DNA from 2 places in the Neoaquamicrobium sediminum genome. Region 2 is predicted to be linked to the other one. Evidence: riboswitches for the same ligand, from Rfam matches in the RefSeq annotation. Region 2 holds a riboswitch; the other holds the start of a gene.

Region 1 (7,680 bases), on a different contig from region 2:
TCGGTTTCCGCAATCTGGTTCGGCAAATTGTCGAGCGCGAATTTCTGCTTGTAGGAGAGCTTGCGCGCAGATGCCCGAGGCTCGTTCGCGACTGGTTCCTTCTTCTCCCGAGGCTCCTTCTTCGCGGCACGCGCGCGGTCCTGCAGTGCCTGCCCGCCGCGCTGCGCCAGCATGTCGGAATATCCGCCGGCATATTCGATCCAGCGCCCCTCACCGTCGGGGGCAATCACGCTCGTAACCGTCCTGTCGAGGAAATCGCGGTCGTGGCTGACGAGAAGCACGGTTCCCGGATAGCCGGAAACCAGCTCCTGCAGCAGATCGAGCGTTTCCATGTCGAGGTCGTTGGTCGGCTCGTCAAGCACCAGCAGGTTGGCAGGCCGCGCCAGGATGCGCGCCAGCACCAGCCGCGCCCGCTCCCCGCCTGAAAGTTCGCGCACCGGCGTCCGCGCCTGTTCCGGCTTGAACAGGAAGTCCTTCATGTAGGAAACGACATGCTTTTCTTCGCCATTGACGACAAGGCTGTCACCCCGGCCGTCGGTGAGATAGTGAGCCAGCGTTTCCGATGGGTCGAGTTCGCGCTTCTGGTCGAGCGCGGCGATCTCGAGATTGGCCCCAAGCCGCACGCTGCCGGCATCCGGCTCCAGCGTACCGATCAGCATCTTCAGGAGTGTGGTCTTGCCGGCTCCATTTGGTCCGACGAGGCCGACCCTGTCGCCTCGCTGGATACGCGTCGAGAAATCCTGCACGACAGCGCGATCCCCAAAACTCTTGGCGATACTGCGGGCTTCGATGACCAGCTTGCCGGACTCCGCACCTTCGGCTGCAGACATCGAGGCGACACCCTCGGGGCCACGCCTGCCACGAAACCGCTCGCGCATCGAATGGAGCTCGCCGAGCCGGCGCATGTTGCGCTTGCGCCGTGCGGTCACCCCGTAGCGCAGCCAGTGCTCCTCGCGCTCGATCTGGCGGCCGAGCTTGTGCTGCTCCAGCTCCTCCTCCTCCAGGAGGCGGTCGCGCCATTCCTCGAAATGCGCGAACCCCTTGTCGAGCCGCCGCGTGGTACCGCGATCCAGCCACACCGTCGCCCGCGACACGCGTTCCAGAAACCGCCTGTCATGCGAGATCATGATGAGCGCCGACTTCGTGCGCTGCAGTTCGCCTTCCAGCCATTCGATGGTGGCCAGGTCGAGGTGGTTGGTCGGTTCGTCAAGCAGCAGAATGTCGGGTTCCGGCGCCATGACGCGGGCGAGCGCGGCACGCCGCGCCTCGCCGCCGGAAAGCGTGCCCGGCCGCTCGTCGCCCGAAAGCCCGAGGCTTTCGATCAGATAGGTGGCGCGATATGGATCGTCTGCCGGCCCCAGGCCGGCCTCGACATAGGCGAGCACACTCGCGTAGCCGTCCATATCGGGCTCCTGCGGCAGATAGCGCACAGTCGCTGTCGGCTGCCGGAAAATCTCGCCGTCCTGCGACTCGACCATGCCGGCCGCGATCTTGAGCAGCGTCGATTTGCCCGATCCGTTGCGACCCACAAGCGCAATCTTCTCGCCGGAGGATGCCGAGAGCGAAGCGCCGTCGAGCAGCGGAGTGCCGCCGAAGGTCAGCCGAATGCCATCAAGGGTAAGAAGCGGTGGAGCCATCGTCACATGCGAAAATAGGAAACAGGATGGGCGATCAGAAGGGCGCGACCGGACTGGAGCGTCACGCTCAGGTCGCCCCGCACTTCATTCGAGAGCGTCAACGACGAGCCGAAAGGCACAGACCGGTCGGAAAGCGGCCATTTCGCACCGGATAGCGTAAGCCCTTCGAGGTCGGAGAACGGCAACACACTGAACAGCGTCCCGTTCTCGTAATCGAAGCTCCTTGCGGTGCCAGGCAGAAGCGGCGTTCCCTCCTGCTGGCCGCTGGTCAACAGGCACCGTGTGCCCCCTTCGGACAGCCGCAAAGCGGCCGCAAGATGCAGGAAGGCGTGGTCGGCACGCGCGCCACCGAACGCCCCAACGAGGATAAGCTCGTCAGCGCCACGGGCCAGCGCGGCATCGATGGCGATTTCACCGTCGGTCTTGTCCTTGTCGGCCGAGAATATCTCGGTCGGCACGTCGCCATGGGCCTGTCTCAACCCGTCGTCGACGGAATCGAAATCGCCCGTCCACAATTCCGGAACGATGCCAAGCACGCTTGCGTGGCGGATGCCGGAATCGGCGGCAATCACCCGGGTGTGTTCGAGTTGGCCGGCGAGCCGGGGCGTGGCGACGAGGTCGCCGCCAAGAAGGATGGCGAAGCGGGTCATGCGCGTCGCCTCTATCACGCGAGCCCAATGAAGCGAAAGCGCCTTGCATCGCGTCCGCCAAACAATCGCTTGCCTAGCCTTGCCCGCATCCCTATTTCTGGAACCGCTCTAACGGGGTGCCGGACGCGAACCATGCGGACCGGCTGAGAGGCATGACGGGGCAACCCTGCCAACCCGCTGAACCTGATCCGGCTCATACCGGCGGAGGGATTAGACGCTGCAGCCAAAGCGCCTGATTTCCCTTGAAACACAAACCAAGGAGGCGCCGATGCGCGACCGTTTTCTCATTATCCTCACAGCTTCGCTGGGTCTCGCCGCCATGCCGGCCACAGCTCAGGAAAAGCTGACCGTCTATACCTATGAGAGCTTTACCGCCTCATGGGGTCCCGGCCCGGTCGTCGAGAAGGCGTTCGAGGCAGAATGCGGCTGCGACCTGGAATTCGTTGCGGTGGCCGATGGCGTGGCGCTTCTGAACCGTCTCAAGCTCGAAGGCAGCGGCACGCAGGCCGACATCGTTCTGGGGCTGGACACCAACCTCACCTATGAGGCGCGTGAGACAGGCCTGTTCGCGCCACACGGTATTTCGCTCGAACGCGTGGATGTGCCGGGCGACTGGAACGACGACATGTTCGTGCCGTTCGACTATGGCTACTTCGCCTTCGTCTACGACACCGAGGCGATCGCGACGCCCCCAGCAAGCCTGAAGGAACTGGTCGAAGGTGACCCTGAGGAGAAGATCGTCATCCAGGACCCGCGCACCTCGACGCCCGGGCTCGGCCTGCTTTTGTGGGTTAAAGCTGTCTACGGCGACGAGGCGCAGGCCGCCTGGGAGAAGCTCGGCCAGCGCGTGCTGACAGTAACGCCCGGCTGGAGCGAGGCCTACGGCCTGTTCACCAGCAGCGAGGCAGGCATGGTCCTCTCCTACACGACCTCGCCCGCCTATCACGAGATTGCGGAGGACAGCCAGCGCTACAAGGCCGCGAGTTTCGAGGAGGGACACTACCTGCAGGTCGAGGTTGCCGGCGCGACGCTCAAGGGCGCGCAGAACCCGCTGACCGCCCAGTTCCTCGAATTCATGACGGGACCTGGCTTCCAGGATGCGATCCCCGAGACCAACTGGATGTTCCCGGCCGGCGAAACCTCAGGACCGCTCAACCCGGTCTTCGACACTCTCGTCGAGCCTTCCAAAACGCTCGCATTCACGCCCGAGCAGGTCGCCCAGAACCGCCAGCGCTGGATCGACGAGTGGCTTGCCGTGATGAGCCGCTGAACCCTCGATGACGCGCGACCGCCGCATTCTGGCAGGCATTTCCGCTCTAACGGCGATCGCGGTGCTGATCGGCGGGGCCTTTACCGGCCTCGCGTGGGAAGCATTCTCAGACTGGTCGGGCGCGCTTTCCGCATTCAATGCCTACCTCCTGCGGATCGTTCGTTTCACCTTGTGGCAGGCGGTTCTTTCGACGGTTCTTTCCGTCGTGCCGGCGATGCTGGTTGCGCGAGCGCTTGCGCGCCACCCCGCCTTTCCCGGCCGCGGCCTCGTCCTGCGGCTGTTCGCGCTACCGCTGGCGCTGCCCGCCATCGTCGCAGCACTCGGCGTTCTGGCGCTGCTGGGCCGCGCGGGGCTTTTCGCCGATGTCCTTACCGCCGCGACCGGTGCGCGCTGGCAGGGCATATACGGGCTTTCGGGAATTCTGGTTGCCCATGTCTTCTTCAACCTGCCGCTGGCGACGCGGCTGTTCCTGCAGGCGCTCGAAACCATTCCCGCCGACCAGTGGCGACTTGCGGCTCAACTGGGCATCGGCGCCCGTACCGGCTTCCGGCTCATAGAATGGCCGGTGCTGCGCGCTGCGTTGCCGGGGATCGCGGGCCTTGTCTTCATGCTCTGCGTAACCTCCTTCACCATCGTGCTGACGCTGGGCGGCGGCCCGCGTGCAACGACGCTGGAGGTCGCGATCTACCAGGCACTGCGTTTCGACTTCGACCCTGCCCGCGCGGTGACATTGACGGCGTTGCAGATCGTCCTCACGGCGGCAGTCGTAGCAGTACTGATCCGGCTCGGGGCAAACATGACGGGCGACGCAAACCTTCCGGTCGCCCCCCGCCGACCCGTGGTGGCTGGAAAGTTCGAGCAGGTCGCCAATGGCGCGCTCATCCTTGCGGCCCTAGTCTTCGTTGCCGGGCCGCTTGCCGCGACGGTCATCGCAGGCCTGCGCGCCGACCTTGCGCGGCTGGCGGCAGACCCGGCCGTGCATGCAGCCACCATGACCAGCCTTCTGCTGGCACTTATCGCCGCTCTGCTTTCGGTTGCGCTGTCGCTGGCGCTCACCATGGCCCGACGCGCGGAGGAATTGCGCAGATCGTCGTCAGCATCACCGTCCCTGCTTGAGCGTATGCTGGATACCGGTGCCGGCTTCGTCCTCGTCGTGCCGCCTATAGTCGTCGGTGCCGGCTGGTTCATCCTGCTTCGCCAGACCGGCAATGTCTTTGCGGTCGCCCCCATCATGGTGATAACCGTCAACGCCGTAATGGCGATGCCTTTTGCGATCCGGGCGATCAGACCCGCCTACGACGCGGCCAGCGCACGCCACGAAAGGCTGTGCGCCTCACTCGGCATTTCGGGCGTCAACCGCTTCCGCCTGGTGGATTGGCCGTCCATCCGCCGCCCAATGTTGATGGCGCTCGCCTTTGCGATGGCGCTGTCGCTTGGCGATCTCGGGGTGATTGCCCTGTTCGGCTCCGATTCGGTGCAGACCCTGCCCTATCTGCTGCTGGCGCGTATGGGCAGCTATCGAACCGAAGATGCCGCAGGGCTTGCGCTCTTTCTCGGCGTCCTTTGCCTGCTGCTGATGATGCTTGTCGACAACGCGAGGAGAAGCCGGTGAGTGGTGCCGCAGTCCGGCTCGATGACGTCACCTTCAGCTATGGCGATACCTCGATGACCTTCGACCTCGCTGTCGGGACGGGCTCCATCGTCGCTGTGATGGGGCCGAGCGGTTCGGGAAAATCGACGCTACTCAATCTTGTGGCGGGCTTCGAGACGCCGGCCTCCGGCCATGTGCTGATAGGCGATCTCGATGCAACGACCATGCCGCCGGCCAGACGTCCCGTTTCCATGATCTTCCAGGAGAACAATCTCTTTGCCCATCTGGACGTGGCCAGCAATGTCGGTCTCGGACGATCGGCGTCACTCCGCCTGTCGCCCAGGGATCGCGAGGACGTCGCTGCCGCTCTTGCCCGCACGGGGCTGACCGGCAAGGAACGGCGCCTGCCCGCCGAACTGTCGGGCGGAGAACGCCAACGCGTTGCGCTTTCGCGCGTGTTGGTGCGCGATCGGCCGGTGCTGCTGCTCGACGAACCATTTGCCTCGCTCGGGCCCGCCTTGCGCCGCGAGATGCTGGAACTGGTGCGCGAGCTGCACGCAGAACGGGGCATGACGATCATGATGGTTACCCACCACCCTGACGACGCCGAAGCGCTCGCCGACCAAGTCGCTTTCATTGAAGACGGAAGAATCGCTGCCTACGCAGCAGCGGAAAAGATGTTCTCGGACAACGCGCCTGCGGCATTCAGGGCTTACATCGGAGCCTGACGGCCAGCTTCCCGATATCCCTGCCCGGAAGCCGACACAATTCCCGGTCAAATCCAGCAAACCGAAGCGCGTGGCTTGTTTCCGTAGCGGGACTCTGGCTTAGCTCGTTTGCAACCCTTTTGCCTTTATTCCGTTTCTGAACCATCGAATTCGATGAAAGGACAACGAGCTGTCCACGCCAATGCAGGATAAGTTGAAGCTCCGGTCCCAAACCGGACCGGGCTGCGCTCTGCGGCGCGGTGTGATCTTGCTCGGCCTGATTTCTTCGCTTGCAGGCTGCCAGGTGCTCGAAGGCGCGACCGGCAACAGCGACGCGTTCCAGCCCTCTGCCAATCCCGTTACCGTCGATACGGTCACCCGAAACGACCGCATGGCGGCAATCGCGCGCGAGCAGCATCCGCGCATTCTCGCGACATATGGCGGTGAATATTCCGATCGCAAGCTGGAGCGCATGGTCGCCAGGGTCGTCGGCACGCTGACGCTCGACCCAGAGAACCCGAACCAGACCTACCAGATCACCATCCTCAACTCGCCCAACATCAACGCCTTCGCATTGCCGGGCGGCTATCTCTACGTGACGCGCGGACTGCTGGCGCTCGCCAACGATTCGGCCGAGCTTGCCGCCGTGCTGGCGCACGAAATGGCGCATGTGACCGCAAATCACGGCATCCAGCGCCAACAGAAGGAAGCCGAAGAGGTTCTGGCCTCGCAGGTGGTCAACGACGTTCTTGGCAGCGATCCCGCCGCACGGGTGGCGCTCGTGCGCGGCAAGCTACGGCTTGCGCAATTCTCCCGCAATCAGGAGCTCGAAGCAGACGCGATCGGTATCCGTGCAATCGCGCGCGCCGGCTACGATCCGTTTGCCTCGGCACGGTTCCTGCAGTCGATGGCATCCTACAGCGCATCGCGCAACGTGACGGGTGCCGTCGACGAGAACCTCGACTTTCTGGCAAGTCACCCGACTGCGCCGCAGCGCATAGAGCTCGCGCTTCGCCACGCCCGTCAGTACGGAGCGCCGGGTACGGGCACGCGCGACCGCGACCAGTTCCTGGAAGGCCTTGACGGCATGCTGTTCGGTGACACGCCGGAAGAAGGCTTCGTGCGTGGGCTGACCTTCATGCACCCGAAACTTGGCGTGGCATTTTCGGTGCCTGAGGGCTTCGTGATCGACAACACGGCGGCAGCCGTAACCGCCGCCGGGCCGGGCGATGTGGCCATTCGCTTCGATGGCGTGTCGATCGACCGGCGCGTTTCGCTCGCCGACTATGTACGCAGCGGCTGGGTCGCGGGCCTCGACACATCGAGCATCCGGCAGACCACAATCAACGGCAACGAGGCTGTTTCCGCCCGCGCAAGCGCCGAAGGCTGGCAGTTCGACGTGACCGTGATCCGTGCCGCAGGTGAGGTCTATCGCCTGCTGACCGCAGCGCCGGCAGCCAGCACCGCCCTCGATGCCATAGCGAGCCAGGTCGGCAGCAGCTTCCGCACGCTGACCGCAGCCGAAAAAGCATCGCTGCGTCCGCTTCGAGTCCGGGTGGTAACGGTCCGCGCAGGACAGACCGTGGCTACCCTTGCCGCCCAGATGCAGGGTGTCGACCGGAAAATGGACATGTTCCGGCTCATCAACGCCATGAGTTCCGGCGCGACGGTGTCGGCCGGCAGCAAGGTGAAGATCATCACCGACAGGTAAGGCTTATATCAGGTCTCAGGCTGCGCTGCGAACCACTGCGGGATCGATATTCACCAGTGCCGTACGCAGCTTTTCAAGCGCGCGGCCTTCGATCTGGCGCACACGCTCCTTGGA
Region 2 (7,680 bases):
TTCGGCCCACGACGTTGCGGTCGACCTTTGGGAAGCCGGCGCCGACGTCACCATGGTGCAGCGCTCGCCGACAACCGTGGTGCGCTCGCAGACCCTGATGGACATGGCCTTCGACATCTATTCCGAGGAAGCGGTCGCACGCGGGATCGATGTCGACAAGGCCGACATGATCGCGGCGGCGACGCCGTTCGCCCTGCAGCCGCCGAAGCAGAAGGCGCTTTACGACCGCATCCGTGCACGCGACGCCGAGTTCTATCGCAAGCTGGAAGCGACCGGCTTCCTCCTCGATTTCGGGCCCGACGAGACCGGGCTTATGATGAAGGCCTATCGTACCGGCTCCGGCTATTATGTGGACGTGGGTGCATCGCAACTGATCATCGACGGCGAGATCGGCATCAAGGCGGGCGTGGAGATCGACAGGCTGACGCCGACCGGTATCCGCTTTGCCGACGGGAGCGAGATCGAGGCCGAAATCGTCATCCAGTCGACGGGCTTCCAGTCGATGCACGAGGTGGTGGCAAAGATCGTGTCGCGCGAGATCGCCGACGAGATCGGCACCTGCTGGGGGCTCGGCTCCGGCACCCGCAACGATCCCGGTCCCTGGCATGGCGAACTGCGCAACATGTACAAGCCGGTCGCGCAGGAAAACCTGTGGTTCCAGGGCGGCAACCTAGCGCTATCGCGGTTTTTCTCGAAATTTGTCGCGCTGCAGATCAAGGCACGGATGGAAAGAATCCCCACCCCGGTATATTCGACGCCCCTGCAATAGCGGCAAAGGTGGACGCGGCGCGGCGGTCTCGACTGGAGCACACGCCGTTCCGCCCCGAGAAGAACGGAGCATCCAATGTCCTATATCCTGGCGGTGGATGGGGGCGGGACACAGTGCAGGGCGGCAATCGCCGCCCTCGACGGCACCATACTGGGCCGGGCGACGGCCGGATCCGCCAACATGGCAACCGACCCGCAGGGAGCGATGGCGAGCGTGGTGGACGCCGCACGCGCCGCGCTTGCCGCCGGCGGAATCGCCGAGACGCCGCTGTCGTCGATCCACGCCTATCTCGGGCTGGCCGGCGCGAATGTCGAGCCCGATCACAGCAGCCTGATTGCCGGCCTGCCGTTTCGCGACACGCGCATCGTCGAAGATTCGGTGATTGCCGTGCGCGGCGCGCTGGGGCCCAACGACGGCGTGATGGCGGTGCTGGGCACCGGCTCGGTCTATGGCGGACGGCGCGACGGAAAGATGCTGCGCGCCGGCGGGTGGGGTTTCGTGGTTGGGGACCAGGGCAGCGGCGCACGCCTGGGGCGGGCGCTCATGGAACAGACGCTGCTCGCTTACGACGGCGTGGTGCCCGAATCGGAGCTCACACGCTCGGTGATGCGCGACTATGGCGACGACCCCAACAGGATCGTGGCTTTCGGCACCACCGCGCGACCGGCCGATTTCGCCCGCTATGCACCGCTCGTTTTCGAGGCCGCTGACCGGGGCGATGCCATCGCCATGGCTGTTGTGGCCGGTGCGGTAGCCGACGTGAATGCTGCACTCGGCGCCATTGTCTGGGACGGATGCCAGCACCTGTGCCTGACGGGCGGGCTGGCACCGAACTACGAGCACCGGCTGGCAGAGACGTTCCTCCGGATTCTCAAGCCTGTGCGCGGCAATGCGCTGGCGGGCGCGGTCGAACTGGCTGTGGAGACCTTCGCCTCACCGCAGGCCTGAATGCGCACAGGCGAACGACGCGCCTTGCCCCTGCATAGCAAGCTTTTGCCGCCGCTCTTTCCGTTCTGGCCCCTTCGGACACCGCATCTGGCCGAGTTGACGAGCGCCGCGGCCTTGCATAGGTTGCAGCCATTCCGAGGGGTGCACCGCACGGTGCTGAGACGGCGTTGAGCCGGACCCTTGAACCTGATCCGGGTCATGCCGGCGTAGGAACGGAAAAAGGGTCCCGCCAATCGGGGCAATCCTGATCTCTTCTTCGCTTCACCTGGATCTCCATGATGACCATCGGGAGATCGCCATGCAGCCATTCTTGTTCGAACGTCCGCCTGATCCGCCGGCCTGAGCGAGAACGCGCATGTCTACGCTGTCGACGGTTCTGCGCACTGTCGTCGTCCTGCTGGTCGCCTGGCAGGCGCTTGTGCTTGTGCTCGAACCGCCCCGCTACATCCTGCCGGGTCCGCTCGACGTCGCCGACGCGCTATGGCGCCAGCGGAACTATCTGCTTGCCAACACGGCCGTGACGCTGGCCGAGATCGCTATTGGCTTCGCGGCTGGCACCGCCCTGGGCATCGTCACCGCGTTGGGCATCGTCGCGCTGCCTCGGTTCGGCGCGGTCGCCTGGCCGCTGGTGCTGGTGGCGCAGGCCTTCCCCGTATTCGTGATCGCGCCGCTGCTGGTGCTCTGGTTCGGCTTCGGCATGGCCTCCAAGGTCGCAATGACCACGCTGATCATCTTCTTTCCCATTGCCTCTGCCTTTGCCGATGGTTTGCGGCGCACCGACCCCGATGTGCTCGACGCCGCCGCGCTGACGCAGGCCGACAACCTCGAAACGCTGTTCCACATCCGGGTGCCGCTCGCCTTGCCCGCGCTGATTTCCGGCCTGCGGGTTGCGGCCCCGCTCGCGCCGCTGGGCGCGATCATCGGCGAATGGGTCGGCGCCTCCGCCGGCCTCGGCTTCGTGATGATCCAGGCCAATGCGCGGCTACAGACAGACACCGTCTTTGCCGCGATGACCATCGTCGTGGCCCTCACCCTTGCCCTGCGCGGACTGGTCGACGCGCTGGCGCCGCTTCTCGTGCCGTGGGCACGGGAAGCATGACGACCGAACCTTCAGGAGCCAACACCGCCATGACAAGACCCATTCTTCTGGCCATAGCCCTCAGCCTCGCCGCGACAGGGCAATCGCACGCGCAGAAGCGCCTCACCGTTCTGCTGGAGTGGTTCGTCAACCCCGACCACGCTCCGCTTGTCGTTGCACAGGAGCTTGGTCTGTTCGAGGAAGCGGGGCTTGAGGTTGAGCTGTTGCCGCCCTCCGATCCCTCCATCGTGCCGCGCGCGATCGCGTCCGGACAGGCCGACATCGGTATCCATTATCAGCCGAACCTCTATCTGGATCATGCCGCAGGTGTTCCGCTCATCCGCGTCGGGACGCTGGTCGAGACGCCATTGAACACCGTGACCGTGCTGGCCGACGGCCCGATCGAGAGCATCGCCGATCTCGCCGGCAAACGCATCGGCTACTCCGTCTCGGGTTTTCAGGATGCGATGCTGGGACGGATGCTGGAGAGCGCCGGCGTGGCGCTCGAAGACGTCGAACTCATCAACGTCAACTTCTCCCTGTCACCGTCGCTGATCGGTGGACAGGTGGACGCGACCATCGGGGGATTTCGCAATTTCGAGCTCACCCAGATGCAGCTCGAAGGCCATGAAGGCCGCGCCTTCTTTCCCGAGGAGCACGGCGTCCCGGTCTATGACGAGCTGATCTTCGTTACCCGGTCTGACCTTGCCGACGACGACCGGCTGCCGCGCTTCCTGCAGGCAGTGGAGCGCGGCGCGATCCACCTGACCAACCATCCGGAGGAGAGCTGGAAGCTCTTCATCCGCGCCTACCCCGACCTCGACGACCCGCTCAACCGGCAGGCTTGGATCGATACGCTGCCACGCTTCGCCAAGCGGCCGATGGCGCTCGACCGCACCCGCTATCGGCGGTTCGGCGCGTTCATGGTGGAAAGCGGACTGATCGAGGCAGCGCCAACTGTCGACACGATCGCGGTGGAACTGCAATGAGCGGCGATTTTCCCGAACAAGCCGCCGAGATGCTGCAACGCCTGCGCGGCGCCACCCCACGCGTCCACTGCCTGATGAACACGGTCGTGCAGAAGCCGGTGGCGGACGGGCTGTCGGCGCTCGGCGCGATACCGTCGATGACGTCCTCCGTCGACGAGGTATCCGGCTTCGTCGCCAAGGCTGATGCGCTTGTGGTCAATCTCGGCACGCTGGACGACCAGCGCAGGCAGGCGATCCGACTGGCGCTCGATACGGTTCAAGACAAGGCGAAGCCGTGGGTGCTTGACCCTGCGCACTGCGATTATTCGCCCCCGCGCGCGACTTTCGCGCAGGAACTGCTGGCACGCGGTCCCGCGGTCATGCGGGCGAATGCGAGCGAGTTCGTCCTGCTGTCGGTGCCAGACACTGTGGTGGGGGTCCGGACCGGCGCGAGCGATCTGGTGAGACAGGGCGAGCGGTCGCTTGCGATCGAAAACGGCCATGCGCTGACGGCGAAGGTCACGGGCACGGGGTGCCTGTCGGGCGCGATCATCGCCGCATTCCTCGCAGTTGAAAGAGACGCCTTCCAGGCGGCCACGGCGGCGATGCTGGTGGTCGGTGTCGCTGCGGAGATCGCTGGCGAGACAGCCCATGGGCCTGGCAGCTTCGAGCCGGCATTTCTGGATGCGCTCGACAGGATCGGTCCGGCAGAAATCACGAAACGCGCGCGGGTGGCTCATGCCCAGGATTGACTACAGGCTGAATGCCATCGTCGACGGATCGCTCTCCGCTCTCGGATCGCTGCCGGAGCTTGCGGCCATCGCGGCGTCGAACGGCGCGACGATCATCCAGTATCGCGACAAGCATGCCTCGACCCGGGCGATGATCGAGAACGCCATCGCTATCCGCGAGGCCATAACGAGCAGCGGCGTACCGCTCGTCGTCAACGACAGGCTTGACGTTGCGATGGCTGCCGGAGCGCACGGCGTTCATCTCGGCCGGGACGACATGCCGGCGGCGACCGCGCGGCAGCTTCTCGGCACGAATGCGATCATCGGGCTGACCGTGAAGAATGCAGCCGATGCCGATGCCGCCATCGCCGCGCCCATCGACTATGCCTGCATCGGCGGCGTGTTCGAGACGCTGTCGAAGGACAATCCGGACCCACCTGTCGGTCTCGACGGCTTTACGTCCCTGCGGCGGAAGATTGCCGCGGCACGCGCTGACCTGCCCGTCGGTGCGATCGCGGGGATCGACGTGGAACGCACCCGTGCAGTCGTCGCCGCCGGTGCGTCCGGGGTCGCGGTCATCTCCGCAATCTTTCGCGCCGACGACATCGCGCAGGCGGCGCGAGCGCTGCGCGCAGCAGTGGACGATACCTTGGTAGGGCATAGCTCATGAATGCGATTGCGCTGACCATCGCCGGATCGGACAGCGGCGGCGGAGCGGGGATCCAGGCCGATCTCAAGACGTTTTCCGCGCTAGGCGTGTTCGGCACCAGCGTCATCACCGCCATCACCGCGCAAAATACGCTCGGCGTGCGCGCGGTGGAGGACATCTCGCCGGAGATGGTCGGGCACCAGATCGACGCGATCTTCGACGACATCGCGGTCGGCGCCACCAAGATCGGCATGGTCTCGCGCGTAGCAACCATCGCAGTGATCGCCGAACGGCTGAGCCGGCGCGCGGTGCGGCCAGTGCTCGACCCGGTGATGGTTGCGACCTCCGGCGACCGGCTGCTGGCGGCCGACGCGGTGGGAGCGTTGCGGGAACAGTTGCTGCCTATCGCAGCCCTCGTGACGCCCAACCTGCCCGAGGCCGCGCTGCTGGCCGACACCGGCATCGCCGAAAACGAGCAGGATATGATCGAGCAGGCCGAGACGATCCTGAAAAGCGGAGCCGGGGCAGTGCTGGTCAAGGGCGGGCACGGCAACGGCGCGGAGAGCGTCGATATTCTCGTCACCAGCAAGGGAACGGCACGTTATGCGGCGCCGCGGGTGCAGACGCCCAACACGCACGGTACCGGCTGCACATTGTCGGCGGCGATCGCGGCGGGCCTCGCTTCCGGCCTTACGCTTGAGGACGCGGTGGCGCAGGCAAAGACCTATCTGCAAAAGGCCTTGCAGGCCTCCGACCGGTTGCTTGTCGGTCGCGGGCACGGGCCGGTGCATCATTTCCACCATTGGTGGGAGACCCGATGAAGCCAGCGGCAGCCGTTGCGCGGTTTCTGGAGCGTGGGCTGGCAGCGGTCTGCGGACTCGTGCTGCTTGCGATGCTTGCCCTCGTGTTGGTCACGGTATTCCAGCGTTATCTGCTGTCGAGCGGCTTCCTGGGAGCGGAAGAGGCTAGCGGCTGGTTGCTGCTGTTGCTTGTATGCCTTGGATTTCCCCTCGTTGCCGGGCATGCCTCCGCATTGCGGGTCGACTTCTTCGCCCCATCGCCTGCGTTCGAGAGCGTGAGGCAGGTGCTCTCGGAGACGATCGTGCTTTTGGCGTCGCTTGTGCTCGTGTCGGCCGGGTGGCAGGCCGCGCTTCAGCTTGGCGGCACGTCCCCGCTGCTCGGATTGGCGGAATGGACACGGCCGGCCGGGCTTGCCGCATCCGGGGCGGTCGCAATCATCCTGCGATGCCTGCAACTGCTTCATCGCGGCGAACTTCGCCGGCTCATTATCTCCGCTGCACTCGCGGTGCTCGGCTGGGCAGGTGTCACCTCAGGCCTGACGCTTGCGGTCATGCCGCCGAGCCTGGCTGCGTTGTTTGTGATCCTGGCAGGAATTTTGGTTGCCGCGCCACTGCCGCATATATTCATCCTCGCCGGGTTCGTGGCGATCGCCTTCGGGAGCCCGCTGACAGAGCCTGCGCTTGCGGCACAGATTCTCTCGGGCGCGGGCCGTTCGCTGCTGCTGGCGATACCGTTCTTCCTGCTGGCCGGGGCGCTGCTTGTCGGCTCGCGCATGGCGGACGGGCTTGTGCGGTTTGCAGCCGCGCTGGTGGGCGGACAGCGCGCGGGTCTCGGGCAGACCGTGCTTCTGACGAGCCTCACCTTCTCAGGCGCCTCCGGCTCATCCATCGCCAATGCGGCATTCAGCGCCAAGACCTTCTTCCGGCCGATGGTCGACAGGGGCTACCGGCCGGACCGCGCATGCGCGATCATCGCCGCCACGGCAGTGCTCGACAATATCGTGCCGCCGTCGATCGCCTTCTTCATCCTGGCGGCTGCGACGAACCTTCCCGTCGGGCCGCTGCTTTCAGGTGGGCTCGTCGCCGGCGCAATGCTGGCCCTGGCGCTCGCCGCGGCCATTCACCTTTCATCGACCCCTCAGGCACCGTCACCAAACGACGAGCGCGGCTCCATATGGCTGCTGGCGGCACGCGCCGCACCCTTTTTCGGGCTGGGGCTCATCGTCGTCATCGGCATACGTTTCGGCATCGTCAGTCCGACGGAAGCGGCGGCCCTTGCTGCCGCCTACACGCTTGCAGCCGCGCTTGCCTCGAAGACTGGCTGGACCGCAATGGCGTCCGCTTTCCGACAGGCAGGGGTCGAAACGGCAGGCATCATCCTGCTCATCGGCGCGGCAACACCGCTTGCGTTTCTCCTGGCAACGGATGGGGTGGCCGCGGGCGCGGCCCGTCTCGTTCTTGCGCTTGGCGATAACCCATTCATCGTGCTCGCAACCGCCAACCTGCTTTTGCTTGCGGCAGGGCTCGTGCTCGACATCGGCGCGGCTATCCTGCTGTTCGGGCCCTTCCTGCTGCCTGTGGCGATCGCGGCCGGCATCGACCCGGTCGCCTTCGGCGTCCTGCTCGTGGTCAACCTGATGATCGGCGGGCTAACGCCGCCGGTAGGCATCCTCGTTCAGGTCGTCGGCGCTACCACCGGCCACCCTGCAGCCCGAATATTCGCGGCCATGCCGCTCT

The links. Region 2 has a riboswitch for thiamine pyrophosphate ahead of V1479_RS03395 (ABC transporter permease). Riboswitches for the same ligand answer to the same signal wherever they lie in the genome.
Region 1: it holds a riboswitch for thiamine pyrophosphate, as region 2 does, so the genes downstream of both, thiB (thiamine ABC transporter substrate binding subunit) here and V1479_RS03395 (ABC transporter permease) in region 2, are expected to answer to the same signal.

The regions. Positions count from the first base shown of each region.
Region 1 covers NZ_JAZHFV010000004.1:111,603-119,282, reverse strand. Annotated here, with positions in the region: gene V1479_RS13685 (ABC-F family ATP-binding cassette domain-containing protein) at 1-1,637, opposite strand, end outside; gene V1479_RS13680 (thiamine diphosphokinase) at 1,640-2,287, opposite strand; TPP riboswitch at 2,390-2,514, shown strand; gene thiB (thiamine ABC transporter substrate binding subunit) at 2,556-3,557, shown strand; gene thiP (thiamine/thiamine pyrophosphate ABC transporter permease) at 3,565-5,169, shown strand; gene thiQ (thiamine ABC transporter ATP-binding protein) at 5,223-5,876, shown strand; gene V1479_RS13660 (M48 family metalloprotease) at 6,058-7,566, shown strand; gene V1479_RS13655 (RNA polymerase factor sigma-32) at 7,582-7,680, opposite strand, start outside.
Region 2 covers NZ_JAZHFV010000001.1:674,845-682,524, reverse strand. Annotated here, with positions in the region: gene V1479_RS03405 (NAD(P)-binding domain-containing protein) at 1-769, shown strand, start outside; gene V1479_RS03400 (glucosamine kinase nucleotide-binding domain-containing protein) at 845-1,717, shown strand; TPP riboswitch at 1,845-1,947, shown strand; gene V1479_RS03395 (ABC transporter permease) at 2,073-2,816, shown strand; gene V1479_RS03390 (ABC transporter substrate-binding protein) at 2,846-3,784, shown strand; gene V1479_RS03385 (hydroxyethylthiazole kinase) at 3,781-4,515, shown strand; gene thiE (thiamine phosphate synthase) at 4,502-5,164, shown strand; gene thiD (bifunctional hydroxymethylpyrimidine kinase/phosphomethylpyrimidine kinase) at 5,161-5,964, shown strand; gene V1479_RS03370 (TRAP transporter large permease subunit) at 5,961-7,680, shown strand, end outside.